3 regions of the Echinicola vietnamensis DSM 17526 genome follow, and region 3 is predicted to be linked to each of the others. Evidence: riboswitches for the same ligand, from Rfam matches in the RefSeq annotation. Region 3 holds a riboswitch; each other region holds the start of a gene.
What was found. A riboswitch is a leader RNA that binds a small molecule or an ion and turns the genes downstream of it on or off. The one in region 3 is predicted to bind S-adenosylmethionine.
Positions count from the first base shown of each region.

Region 1: another riboswitch for S-adenosylmethionine. It lies ahead of ECHVI_RS12045 (hypothetical protein); the one in region 3 lies ahead of metX (homoserine O-acetyltransferase MetX).
Region 2: another riboswitch for S-adenosylmethionine. It lies ahead of ECHVI_RS17705 (homocysteine S-methyltransferase family protein); the one in region 3 lies ahead of metX (homoserine O-acetyltransferase MetX).

Region 1 is NC_019904.1:2,926,725-2,931,598, reverse strand. It holds gene ECHVI_RS12055 (efflux transporter outer membrane subunit) at 1-514, shown strand, start outside; gene ECHVI_RS23665 (hypothetical protein) at 602-769, opposite strand; gene ECHVI_RS12045 (hypothetical protein) at 1,279-1,770, opposite strand; SAM riboswitch class I at 1,892-2,003, opposite strand; gene ECHVI_RS12040 (arginase) at 2,485-3,435, shown strand; gene argS (arginine--tRNA ligase) at 3,499-4,874, shown strand, end outside.
Region 2 is NC_019904.1:4,322,164-4,327,037, reverse strand. It holds gene ECHVI_RS17710 (hypothetical protein) at 166-1,476, shown strand; SAM riboswitch class I at 1,571-1,672, shown strand; gene ECHVI_RS17705 (homocysteine S-methyltransferase family protein) at 1,736-2,779, shown strand; gene metH (methionine synthase) at 2,785-4,874, shown strand, end outside.
Region 3 is NC_019904.1:3,885,617-3,890,490, reverse strand. It holds gene ECHVI_RS16000 (hypothetical protein) at 289-1,311, shown strand; SAM riboswitch class I at 1,639-1,748, shown strand; gene metX (homoserine O-acetyltransferase MetX) at 1,973-3,028, shown strand; gene ECHVI_RS15990 (homoserine dehydrogenase) at 3,021-4,247, shown strand; gene ECHVI_RS15985 (VOC family protein) at 4,321-4,710, shown strand.

The DNA.
Region 1 (4,874 bases), 960 kb from region 3:
GATCATAAGTAACGCCAATGTCGGGGTTACTCAGGCCATGAAATACCCCTCTTTGACCATTAGCGGCGGAGTAGGCCTCAACTCCTATCAAATCGAGCATTTCCTTGACCCTATGGGAGCGGGTTTTGCGCTGCTGAACGGGGCCATTTTCCAACCGATTTTTCAAAATCGCAAGTTAAAAACCAACCATTTAATTGCCCTTAATAAAAGAGAAATTGCGCAATTGGACTTTAAAGAGACCATCATTGGTGCTGTAGGGGAAGTTTCTAATGCCTTGGTAACGATCGAAAAGCTGCAAGAAGCCCATAATATCGTCGAAGACAGGCTTCAAGTCACCAACAAGGGCATTAAGGATGCATTCCTGCTCTTCCAGAGTGGATTTGCGAGTTACTTGGAAATCATCAATGCCCAAGAAGATGCCTTGGAAAACCAAATGGAGCTGGTAAGGTTAAAAACCCAATTGGCCATCGCCAACATCGAACTGTACCGAAGCCTCGGAGGGGGATGGAAATAACGGACCAAATGGGGCTTAGCGGTCATTCGTGGAGAATAATCCAAGGCTAATGCATTTTTACCTTGCCCCTTCCTATGGAACTTTACTTTAGGCAGGATACCATTTAGGGAGCAGGTAGTCACTTGCTCCTTCTTTTTTCACCTTCGTCAAAGGTGGAATAAGTACCAAATGGGCAAAAGCTGCCCTTGACAGGACTTCATCATGGGAAGCCCGCGGCGGGAACTCGGGGTAAAGGGGCAGCATGAAACCTGTCATTCCCATCCTTTACTTTTGTAAACTGCCATTTTCTTAACGGTAAAACCAGGGATACATAATCCGCCACAAAGGTGCCAAGTAAATGCTGTAACCTGCACTCATTGGAAGTTACAATTGAATTGTACCATGGAGCCTTGTTGGGGATCAAGCCGAAAAATTGGGAGCAACCTATTCCTATGGCTTATCATTTTCCTTTCCACTGTTGGTTTCCATTTTGCCACGGATGAACGCTGATAAACACAGATAAGATGCTGGCACCATTGCAAATCTGGGTTCATCCATTTTATCTGTGGCTAATTTAAGGTTTATCAAGGGCCTTGCCCTCAGTAATGATGATAGAATACTGCTAAGGCTTTGGGTATGCTGCTTGGTGATCATGCTATCAGCGTTTCCTCCTTATCTGCACGAACCGTTTCCATACCCCTCAATTGGGCCAACAAAAAAAACACCTCGAAAAATACTTCGGAGGTGTTTTAATATGGTTATTAGTGATGGTTTATTATTGTACCTTAATGGCTCAGTTCATTAAAGAGCAACTTTTCTTCCAAGCGGTGCTTTTCCTGATTGATGAGCACTTTTCGTAGCACTTGTTTGAACCTGATTTCATCGTTGACGATTCTAAAAATCTTCTCCAAGTACTCTTTGGCTACCGCTTCATTCTTCTTGTAAAACTTCAATGTGAAACTTCTGTTTTCATGAATGTTTTCCAAATAGACCTCTTTAGGTTGTCCAGCCAGTACGATTCCCCTGAAGAATGCATAGTGTGCGGCCAAATCCCCTTTGAGGGTGAAGTAGATCGCTTGAAACTGCTTATTGGCCGCTTCAAAGTTGTGAAAGCCAAAAGTACCTTGGCCTTCCAATTGGACAAATTCATTTTCTGAAAGCCACTCATAAGCACTTAAGGACTTTTGGTCCGTGGTTTTGTTCCTGATGACGGACTGAAAGCTGAAGATATGATTGTTTTGAGTGGAAATGCTATGGTTAGAAGCTATTGCTGTCATGGTTTCTTTAGTTAAGATCGTTATTAGTTGATTTTTCTGAGGGTTTGCTACTATCTGCAACAACACCCTTTGGGGGCTTTCATCGGTTTCCGCATTCGCATTGCTTGTCTCATGGTTTTCACATTTATAGGTCCTCAAATGATTTCGGCAGGATTTAGCACCTTTTCTTTGTTGAGAGGGATAGGTTGCTATAGGTTCTTCGAGCCTGTTCTCTCCCCTATTCTTTATAAATCAGCTACCAAGCTTTCGGCGCTTTTCGCTAATAACTGTTTCAAAGGTACGACAATTTTTTACAAAAACTAATTTCCCTATAGAATTTGTAGGGAATTATTTTCTTTCCCCTAATTTCCTCACTTTAACTCCCCTTGAAAAGAGGCCAAACGGTGTATACCTCCGCTCTCTTCACGTATAAATTTACAACACTATCCCACTGAAAACCAATAGATCTAGATACCTTACTATTATCAATAGCCGTTCAAGCTTAACCTTCACTTATTAGTGAAAGTAACGGGTAAAATCAGCGAAAAGAACATCATTATTACCATCATAAACGCATGATCACGTACGGGAAACTGGACGATTTGTCTTATTGTACAAAACCGCCTCACCTTTCACACCTCCCTTCTCCCATAAATGCACATTTTTGACTACTTTTGTGGCAATTGATCCAAATAACTGATTTGCCCAATATAACGAACTAGAGATTTACCCATTATGAGAAACATCAAGCTTGTAGAAGTACGGTCTGAACTTGCCGCAGGCACTAGAGGGGCCAGCTTGGGAATTGACGCGCTAAAGGTGGCGAGCTTGGGTAAAAAATCGGATTTCTTTACCCGGTTTGACCCCATCAATGTGCCAGATGCCAACAATTACCTATGGAAAAACAACCCCTATCCGCATGCCAAGTACATTGACGGGGTGCATGAGGTGCTGGGAAATGTGCACGATACGATAAAAGCACTCCGTGAGGAAAAGAAATTCCCAATTGTCCTGGCGGGGGATCACTCTACCGCTGCAGGGACCATCATGGGAATCAAGGCTGCCAATCCGGAAAAGCGCCTTGGGGTGATATGGATCGACGCCCATGCTGACATCCACAGCCCCTACACGAGTCCTTCAGGGAATATGCACGGCATGCCCTTGGGTATGTGCCTTCAAGAAGACAATCTTGAAAACCGGCAACAGGATCCATCTGCGGAAGAAATCGAATACTGGGAAAAGATCAAAAAAATCGGCGGGGATTTCCCAAAGATCAAGGCGTCGGACATTGTCTACATTGCTGTAAGAGACACGGAAGAACCTGAAAACAAGCTGATCGAAAAGCACGGCATACGTAACTTCACCACCCAAGAAGTCCGTCAAAAGGGAATAACTCAAATTTCGGAAGAGGCTTTGGCCATTTTGAAAGATTGTGAGCAGATTTATATTTCCTTCGATGTAGACAGCATGGACAGTTCCATTTCCGTAGGTACAGGAACACCAGTTCCCGATGGTTTGACGGTGCAAGAAGCCTTAAAATTGAACATGGAATTGATAAAAGACAAAAGAGTTTGCTGTTGGGAAATTGTAGAGGTTAACCCTACGTTGGATTCTGAAAACATCATGGCCCAAAACGCCTTTGAAGTACTGGAATCCACCACCAAATCATTGGTCAGCAACTTTTAGAAGCTAAAAAATATGCAATTGATCCACTAGGGGTCAAAAATGCGATCAAACTTTAACAAAAGCATGACGATTCAAGAACAGATACTGAAAGCCATTAGCGAAGGTTTTTCAAAAGCATTTGATCATCAGGTAACCCCTGAGTCCCTCTCCTTACAACCTACCCGTAAGGAGTTTGAAGGCAATTATACCTTCGTACTTTTTCCATTCCTTAAATACACCAAAATGAAACCCGAGGACAGTGGAGACAAAATCGGGCAATACTTGGTGGAAAACTGCGAGGCCGTAAGTGCTTTTAATGTCGTAAAAGGTTTCTTGAACATTTCTGTCAATGAACAGTCCTGGATGGCTGTTTTCCAAACGCTCTACCAAAACGAGCAGCTCGGCCAGTTGCCCCCAAAAAACCAAAAAGTCATGGTGGAGTTTAGCTCCCCCAACACCAACAAGCCCCTTCATCTGGGTCACCTTAGAAACAATTTCCTAGGTTTTTCGGTTTCGGAAATCCTTGCAGCCAACGGCTATGAGGTCATCAAGGCAAACCTTGTCAACGACCGGGGGATCCACATCTGCAAATCCATGGTGGCCTACCTCCACTTTGGCAATGGCGAAACCCCAACGTCCGGCGGGTTCAAAGGTGACCATTTGGCAGGCAAGTATTATGTGCTTTTTGACAAAGCCTATAAAAAACAAATCAACGAACTCATCGAAAAGGGCCTATCCGAAGAAGACGCCAAAAAGCAGGCTCCACTTATGCTAGAAGCTCAGGAAATGCTGCGCAAGTGGGAAGCTGGCGATGAAGAAACGGTAACCCTTTGGAAAACGATGAACAGTTGGGTGTATGAAGGGTTTGATGCCACCTATAAAAAAATGGGAGTGAGCTTTGACAAGTTTTACTATGAGTCAGACACCTACCTCCTGGGCAAAAACATTGTGGAAGAAGGGCTTGAAAAAGGCGTTTTTTTTAAAAAAGACAACAATTCCGTTTGGGCAGACCTTACGGAAGAAGGGTTGGATGAAAAGCTCGTCCTCCGTGGGGATGGCACCTCGGTGTACATCACGCAGGACATGGGCACGGCAGACCTAAAATACGAAGATTTCAAGATCAACAAATCGGTTTACGTGGTAGGCAATGAGCAAGATTATCACTTCGATGTGCTCTTTAAGATCATGCGAAAGCTAAATCGTCCTTACGGTGAGGGACTTTATCACCTGTCCTATGGCATGGTGGACCTGCCTACCGGAAAGATGAAATCCCGCGAGGGTACTGTGGTGGATGCCGATGATCTGATCCAAGAAATGGTCGATACGGCGGAAAGCCATACCAAAGAACTCGGGAAAATCGAAGGTTTCTCTGATGAACAGGCAAAGGAACTGTATGAAATGCTAGGCTTAGGGGCGCTGAAGTACTTTTTACTAAAAGTCGACCCCAAGAAGCGAATGCT
Region 2 (4,874 bases), 440 kb from region 3:
CAGCTGGGTCGATCTGGGATGGGCCATAGATTAAATCTTTACCGAAAATCCAGCAAAATGAGATCAAAATGTTTATTATGTACCTATGGCAGATGACTTATAAACCTGATAAAAGTTATCGCCTTTTAACATATAAATTTTATTTTTGAGCTGAAATTTCACCTGATGAGGACAATTGTTGTAATTTTTATTTTGGTGTGCTTCGGTGGAGAAGCTTTTGCACAAGAGACCAGAGGGTATCAGCGGACCAGCTTCAATGTTTACTATGGTACCTCTGGAGCCAATCTGCAGGGATTGAATAAGCTCTTGGAAAATCATGGTCAGCCCCCCATGCCAAACAGTTATAATTCCTATGGCCTTAGTTATCAAACACGGTTTAACGACTTTATCATTGGAGCCGAGCTCTATCAAAATAACGGTGTGGAGACGCCATTTTACGATTATGCGTTGGATTACCGTACGACTAGGGCTTTTATCAATTTCGGCTATAGCTTTACCGAAGAAGGGAAATTTCACCTGATTCATTACATGTCTATCGGCATGGGCTATTTGAATGTGGAAATGCTTGAAGAGCGGGAAGGGGAAAACCTGGACCAGTTTTTGGCCGATCCCGCTCATGGATTTATCCTGAGAAGGAATGACATCAACAAGGGCAGTCAGTTTATGGGTGGTTTTTTGACGGAAATTGGTTTTGAACTGGGCTATGACCTCAATATTTTACCCAGTGAAGAAGTCATTAGCATGATCGCCAAAGTTGGCTATTCTTTTAATCCCTTCGAAGATTCCTGGAACTTAAATGGATTGACATTTGACAATTTGCAAAGCGGTGCTTTTGTCCGGTTGGGTGCTGGCATCAGCCTTCCTGAGAAAAATTATTTCTACCGGGATGCATCTTTAGGCATACACTTAATTTATGGTGCGCACTTTACCAAGCCAAATGACCTTAATGCTCACCTTAAGAATAATGGCTACAAACCCCTAAAAGGAATTCCCAAAAACTTAGGTTTAAAGCTTTTAGGGGAAAACAGAGGGTTTCTGTACGGAATAGATTTATATAATCTAAATATGTCTGGTGAGGCAAATCAAGATTATGACCAAAGCCTTAGCAGCTTAAGGATATATGGGAACTTGGGTGCCAAACTGATCGATATTTATAATTGGGAAGTGGGCGCGTTGGGCGGCTTGGGCTATGGTAATGTACGGTACAGCTTGATCCATAAGCGAAAGCTGGATTTTCCTGATTTAATTGATCTTCCGGACTATGATGGTGAATTGCGAAATGGTGGAATGATGGCTAAACCTGAAATTTATTTAAGTAGGGTTTTCCCCCTTGCCAAAAGATCTAAGGTTGCCTTAGTGGCTTCGGTATACGGAGGAGTAGAAATTCCACTTGGAAGCTATGAGTTAGGAGCAGTCAGCATGTCTCAATACATGTCCAATCCCTATTTGCAGGTGGGAGTAGGAATCAGGCCCTGATTGATATTTACGGAGTGCTTACTGAAACCGATATTATCAAAATAAAATGGGTAGAATGTAATTTTTTTCCACTAATTCATGTTAACTTTGGAATTGCTTATCGAGAAAGACCGAGGGAAGGGCCCTATGACGTCTTAGCAACCTGATCAGACAAGGTGCTAACTCCCATCCTGAGCTTGTCAGGAAAAGATGAGCGGTAGATTATTGCTTTTCTATCGGTTCTTTGCTCGATACAGCTTTTCTTACTATTAATGAGGGCATGAATACACGAACCGACATATTACTTCAACAAGTAGACAAAAAGATCTTGATACTCGATGGTGCGATGGGTACCATGATTCAGCGTTATACGCTTGAAGAAGAGGATTTCAGGACACCTGAATTGGCCAATCACCCCAAGGCCCTAAAGGGCAACAATGATTTACTGTCACTTAGCAGACCGAAGATCATTCGGGACATCCACGATACATATTTGGAGGCTGGAGCAGATATCATAGAAACGAATACCTTTAGCAGTACTTCCATTGCACAGGAGGATTACGATCTTTCGCAATTGGCCTATGAGCTCAATGTGGAATCCGCAAGAATCGCCAGGGAAGCGGCCCTTTCATACAGTGAAAAAACTCCCGATCAGCCCCGCTTTGTGGCCGGTGCTATCGGGCCTACAAACAGGACGGCTTCGATTTCCCCAGATGTCAATGACCCTGGGTACCGTGCCATTAATTTTGATCAGCTCTCCGAGGCCTATGCCGAGCAGGTTAGGGGATTACTGGATGGGGGAGTTGATATTCTCTTGGTAGAAACGATATTTGATACCTTGAATGCCAAAGCGGCATTGTTTGCCATCCAAGAGGTTTTTGAGGAAAAAGGACTACCCCTTTCTCCAGAGGAAGGAGGGATCCCCATCATGATTTCAGGAACCATTACGGATGCTTCTGGCAGGACACTCAGTGGACAGACCACGGAGGCTTTCCTCATTTCAGTTTCTCATGTACCTTTGATGAGCATTGGGCTGAATTGTGCATTGGGGGCAAAAGAGTTAAGACCTTATCTGAAAGTGTTGGCAGAAAATGCACCGTTTTACGTCAGTGCCTATCCAAATGCCGGGCTGCCCAATGAGTTTGGCCAGTATGACCAAACCGCCCAAGAAATGGCCGATCAGGTGGAAGAATTTCTGAAAGATGGCTTGATCAATATCCTGGGTGGTTGCTGTGGGACCACTCCTGAGCATATTCGAGTGATAGGAGACGTCAGTAAAAAATACAAACCCAGAAAACTAGCGTATACATTAGAAGAAGAATAGTGGGAATGGATAAGAAGACTAAACATAACCAGCTCAAATTATCCGGGCTGGAACCATTGGTGTTTACACCGGAGTTGAACTTTGTCAATATCGGTGAACGGACCAATGTGACAGGTTCCAAGAAGTTTGCCCGTTTGATCTTGAACGGCCAATTTGATGAAGCTTTGGAAGTGGCTTTGGACCAAGTGAGGGGCGGAGCACAAGTATTGGATGTCTGCATGGATGAAGGGATGCTGGATGGTGAGGCAGCCATGGTGAAGTACCTTAACCTGATTGCTTCCGAACCAGAGATCAGTAGGATTCCTATTGTGGTGGACAGTTCCAAGTGGAATATTATTTTAGCGGGGCTAAAATGTATCCAAGGAAAGGGAATCGTCAACTCCATCAGTTTGAAAAATGGCGAGGACGAATTTATCCACCAAGCCAAAACCATCAAGAAGTTTGGTGCAGCCGTGGTGGTCATGGCCTTTGACGAAGATGGCCAAGCGGACACTTATCAGCGACGCGTGGACATTTGCAAACGGAGCTATGATATCCTTGTGGAAACGGTGAAGTTTAATCCTAATGATATTATCTTCGATCCCAATATCTTTCCGGTAGCTACCGGAATGGAGGAGCACCGAAGCAACGCCATAGATTTCTTCAAAGCCACAAAATGGATAAAAGAAAACCTCCCTGGGGCGAAAGTCAGCGGAGGCGTCAGCAATGTCAGCTTTTCGTTTAGGGGAAACAACCCTGTCCGTGAGGCCATGCATGCTGCATTTTTATATCATGCCATTCAGCATGGTATGGATATGGGAATTGTTAATCCCACCATGTTGGAAGTGTACGACGATATTCCAAAGGACCTGCTGGAGCATGTGGAAGATGTGCTTTGGGACAGGAGGGATGATGCTACCGAACGGTTGTTGGATTTTGCAGAGACCGTCAAGTCAAGCGGCAAAAAAGAAGTGGCCAGTGAAGCTTGGCGTGCAGAGTCAGTAGAAAAGAGGATCGAACATTCCTTGGTGAAAGGCATCATCGACCATATCGAAAGTGATGCGGAAGAAGCTCGTCAACATCTAAAAAGTCCCTTGAAGGTAATCGAAGGGCCGTTGATGGATGGCATGAACGTCGTGGGGGATCTCTTTGGGTCCGGAAAGATGTTTTTGCCCCAAGTGGTAAAATCTGCCCGGGTGATGAAAAAAGCGGTGGCTTACTTGGAACCCTTTATGCCGAAAGCAGGAGATGCTGACTTTAACGAAGAAAAGAGTTCCATCAAAAAAGTGCTGCTGGCTACGGTAAAGGGTGATGTTCACGATATCGGAAAGAATATTGTTGGTGTAGTATTGGCTTGTAACAGCTACCAGATTATCGATCTTGGCGTGATGGTGGATGCGCAGACGATCATAGATGAAGCCATTAAGCAGGATGTGGATATTATCGGGCTGAGCGGATTGATTACACCTTCCTTGGATGAAATGGTGAATGTGGCTTCAGAGATGGAAAGACAAGGGCTGAAAATTCCGCTTTTGATCGGTGGAGCTACGACGAGTAGAATTCATACGGCCGTGAAGATAGACCCGGTATACAGCGGCACGGTGGTTCATGTTCTGGATGCTTCCAAGTCGGTGCCTGTGGCAGGGGAAGCGATCAGCGAAGACACTAGAGACGCGTACCATGAGCAGATCAAGGCTACCTATGCGGAACTTCGAGAATCCCATCAAGCCAAGCAAGAAGCCAAGAAATTGGCTACATATGAGGAGGCAAAAGCCAATCCAGTCGTGATAGATTGGGATCATTACGCTCCCACAAAACCCGCCAAATTAGGTCGGACGATTCTTGATCTGGACATTAAAACCTTACGTAACTATATTGATTGGACACCATTTTTCAGTACTTGGATGCTGTCCGGTAAATATCCGAAAATCCTAAAGGACGAAGTGGTCGGCGTCCAGGCGCAAAAGCTATTTGACGAGGCCAATGCCATGCTGGACAAGGTGATCGATGAGAATTGGTTGCAGGCCAAGGCGGTGGTGGGGTTATATCCTGTTAAGCGAAGTGGCGACGACTTGGCTATCCTTGATGAAAACCTACATGAAACGGGGACCACTTT
Region 3 (4,874 bases):
GAACTTAAGCTCTCTCCTCAACCTTCCAAAGGTGTGCCAGTGGCACGGTTGGAACTTCACTTCAGGTCCCATATCGGATGCAGCGTAGGCTCCTAATAAGCGCCCAATACTGAAACGCTTTCCGCCACACAGTAATCACTTTTTGAATAATTGTCCGGTTGTTTATTTAAAGTTCCGTCACTTTTACACACATATTTCCCTATTTAATCTACTTTTGATGCCATTACGCTGATCCAGTTCATCTATCCAGGTCGTATATAGTTTTCATAAATCACAACGCACTATCTTATGAAAACTTTAACAAACACTATTTTAAAGACGACACTCATTGTACTACCCGCATTTGGCTTTTTTGCCTGTGACAATGATGAGGACATGGACATGCCCGAAAACGATGTGGCATCGTTATTTGTTTCCAGCAATACCAGCGGCATGATCACGGTCATGGATTTCTCGTCATCCGATGTCAGCAGCAGTACCTTTGCTTCAGCAGGAGCGGATGCTGACGGCATCTACTACGATGATAAAAATGACGAAATCATCCAGTTGGTTCGATCAGACAATTCCCTGAATGTTTATGCTGATATCATGGCGGCCAAGATGGATAACGGCCTGTCCATTTCTTTGGGACTATCCGGATCGGGGACTTTTGTCAGTGGACGCGAAATAGCCGTCATGAATGATATGGTCGTCGTGGCAGAGTCACCTGTAGAGGCAAATGGCAACCAAAGCAGCTTATATGTCTATCAGAAAACCAACAACGGCTTCACGCTACAAAACACTTATGAAGTGGACTTTGCACTTTGGGGCATTCACCTAGAGGGCAATACGCTCTATGCCGTCGTGGACAAAACCGCTGACTTGGCAGTGTTCAACAACTTCATGGCCAATACAGACGGCATGATCAGCCCCGATAAGCGTGTGACCATCGAAGGTCTGGGCAGAACACACGGGTTGACCTATTCCATGGAAGATGACCTGATGGTCCTCACCGACATTGGTGATGCCTCTTCAGACAGTGACGGTGGCTTGGTGATCATTACTGACTTCACCAGTACCCTAAACGGCACCACAGACGGAGGAACTATTGCTATGGCTGCGCAGGCCCGGATAGAAGGTAACAACACCATGTTGGGCAATCCAGTAGATGTGGCCTACAGCGAAGACAGCAAAATGATCTTCGTCGCCGAAAGAGCAAATGGAGGCGGTAGAGTATTGGTATATGATTACTTCTCCACCAACGGCAACCCTTCACCAGCCTTTAGCCAAGACGTAGCAGGTGCATCTGCCGTTTATTACTATGAAGATTAAACCCATCACCTAATCCATACGCGATTTGATCGCAGGTCAAACAATATTAAGAAACTACTTACTCTACTACTTCTAAAGGTGTGCTGATGTCCTCAGCCACCTTTTTTTATACCTTGCAAAACGCTTTCGATACCTTTCGGCTCAACACCCCTTCTAATTACGCTTTTCGGTATATCCTTTGAGCCAGAAACCTAAAAACAGTATTCTCTATCGATTTTATAGGGTTTTATGATCGCTTTAATTTTTAAAAAACTCTTTTTCGAATACTTGCAAATTCAAAAATTGGATTGTTACTTTGTGCTATCCTTTACTTTTTAAAAGTACAAGGATTTATACAGAAGAGGTGAGAGACAGGCTCGTAGACCCTCTGGCAACCTGGAAAATCCAAGGTGCCAATTCCTGCCGAATGTGAATATCCGCATTTGGAAATATAAATTCTTAAACAATGAATTTTATAAAAAGGATACACACAGCAATACAACTTCACACACAAAGCATCATCGAATTAATTTTTATCCAAAGGGAAAGTGCCTTGCATCAACGAATGTGCATGTGCAACTAAGCACCCTCCTATTTTGCCCGTTTCGGGCGTCTTTACTTGCTTTTATTCCCATTCTTGATGATCCCAGTTGGCCGAAGTCAACGCTAAACAAAGAGTAAAATGAATCTAACATCACCGTATCTGATTACCGATATGACACAGGAAACATTCCACTGTGAAGAGGAATTAAATCTCGAATCAGGAGAATCACTACCAGGATTTGAGATTAGCTATACCACTCAAGGGCATTTGACGCCTAAAAAAGACAATGTCATCTGGATCTTGCATGCGCTTACCGGCGACGCCAATGTACACGAATGGTGGAGTGGTCTCGTGGGAGAAGACAAGTTTTTTGACCCTACCAAATATTTTATTGTCTGTGCTAACCTGCTAGGATCTTGCTATGGCTCTACCCAGCCCCTTAGCGATAATCCCAAAACCGGCAAACCGTATTATTACGATTTCCCAAACCTCTCCACCCGGGACATGGCCAAGGCCTTTGACCGGTTGCGGCAACATTTGGGTATCCAGCAAATTGACACCATCATCGGGGGCTCGCTTGGTGGACAAGTCGCCTTGGAATGGTCATATAACCTACAGGAGCAAGTGAAAAAGACCATCATTGTCGCTTCCAATGCCAAGACTTCCCCGTGGACCATTGGCTTTAATGAAGCCCAAAGAATGGCCATAGAATCCGATAGCACCTGGGGACAGAACTCACCGGACGCCGGCAAAAAAGGCTTGGAAGCAGCTCGTGCCATCGGAATGCTCAGCTACCGGCACCAAGATATCTTTCATGCCAGCCAAGCTGAAACAGAAGAAAAAACGGATCACTTTCGGGTAAGTTCGTATTTGCGCTACCAAGGTCAAAAGCTTTCCAACCGCTTCAATGCCCTCTCCTACTGGGTACTCACCAAAGCCATGGACAGCCATGACCTGGGCAGAGGCAGAGGAGGAACCGCCAAAGCCCTGTCAGCAATCAAAGCAAAAGTGCTCTCTATCGGCATCAATACCGATTTGCTGTTTACCAAAGAAGAGTCCCAGTTTATCAGCAAAAATGTCCCTAACGGCACCTACAGAGAGATTTCTTCCATCTATGGACATGATGCCTTTTTGGTAGAAAACGAACAATTAAATTATATTCTAACATCTTTTTACTTGGAAAACAATGACTAACCGCATTGGACTGTTTGGCTTTGGAGTGGTCGGACAAGGCTATTATGAAATCGCTAAAAATGACCGCCCATCGCTTCTGCCCGAAACGATTGTCGTACAAAATAAGAATAAAGAAAGGCCCCATTCGCTCCAATTATCCTTTGACCCAAAGGACATTTTAAACACCCCGCATGACATTGGAATAGAGCTGATCTCTGATCCCATTCAGGCCTATGATTATGTCAGCAGCCTGTTGAAATCAGGAAAGAAGGTCATCTCTGCCAATAAAAAGATGCTTGCCGCCCACCTTCCTGAGCTACTGGAATTGGAGAAAAGCTATGGAGGCAGTCTTCTCTATGAAGCCTCTGCCGCCGCAGGCATTCCGATCATCACGTGCCTCGATTGCCATTTTGCGGGTGATCACATCAGCAAGCTCCAAGGCATCCTCAACGGTTCGTCAAACTACATCCTTTCCCGGTTGTTCCAGGATGACCTCAGCCTGTCGGATGCCGTAAAGCTGGCACAGGAAAAAGGCTTTGCCGAAGCAGATCCTACCTTGGACATTAATGGAAGCGATGTCAGCAGCAAATTGACCATCCTTAGCCTCCATGCCTTTGGAAGGTACATTCCTGAAAATGAAATCCTGACCATTGGGGTACAGCATGTTCATGCAGAGGATGTGGCCTTGGCCAAGTCCCTTGGCCTGAAGATCAAGCTGATCGCCACGGTACAAAGGAGCCAAGACGGATTGAGCATGTATATCCTCCCCGCTTTGGTGGGAGAAAGTGATCCATTGTTCTTGGTAGAAAATGAATACAATGCAGCAAAAGTCACTTCCCACAATTTGGGTGAGCAGTTTTTTCAAGGAAAAGGTGCAGGCAGTCTGCCCACGGGCGCTTCCGTTTATGCGGACCTGACCAAAGCCATAAAAGGCTACGCCTATAGCTATGACAAACTGCAAGGAGCGAAAATCAAGCGCGAAAAACCGCTCACCGCATCCTTGGAAGTCATCGTCAGTGCTGACACTGCTGATGCGCTGGCCCCACTGATCGGGCAAGCCACCATCCATCAGGCCCAAGAACGGTACTGGTCGATCTGCACGCTCGCTACAGAAGATCTAATCAAACACCTTCCTGCCATAGAAGCCAATAACGTTTCCATAATCGCACTTAACGGCTCCGTCCGTCAAGAACGCATCCTTGACAGCATCCAAAAGCTGGAAAATGTCCATTTAGGTTAATCCCTTAATGCGATAAGGCTTTGCATCAGGATGTGGTTGATGAAAATCCCATCGTTTTGGTTATCTTCACGTTATGGAATTTTCACAAATAAAAGAAACGTGTCTTTATATCCCTGACCTGGATCAGGCAGAAGATTTCTATCATAAAAAACTTAAGATGCCGGTGATTTCCAAGGAGAAAGGCCGGCATATTTTTTTCAGGTGTGGCACCTCCGTCCTGCTGTGCTTTGTCCCGGAAACTACCCAAAACGAACAAGTGCTGCCGCCCCATTTTGCCCATGGCAAACAACACATTGCCTTTGAGGTAGAAGCCAGTGCTTATCCCGAAAGCAAAGCAGCCTTGATCGAGCAAGGCATCATCATCACCCACGAACAAGAGTGGAAAGACGGATTGGAAAGCTGCTATTTTGAAGATCCCTTTGGGCATGTCTTGGAAATCGTCCCGAAGGGAATTTGGGAGTAGGGATCAAGCAATATTTCTGGGGGATGATTTTCGACATGGTCTTACAAAAGAAAATTTCAAACCGCTAAAACGATGCTTTTCCTCCATCCGCTCGAATGGGTTTTAGCGGGAAGTCATGGAGAATAGGGCGGTCAATGCGGCTAAAACGGAAAACGTTGAATGGG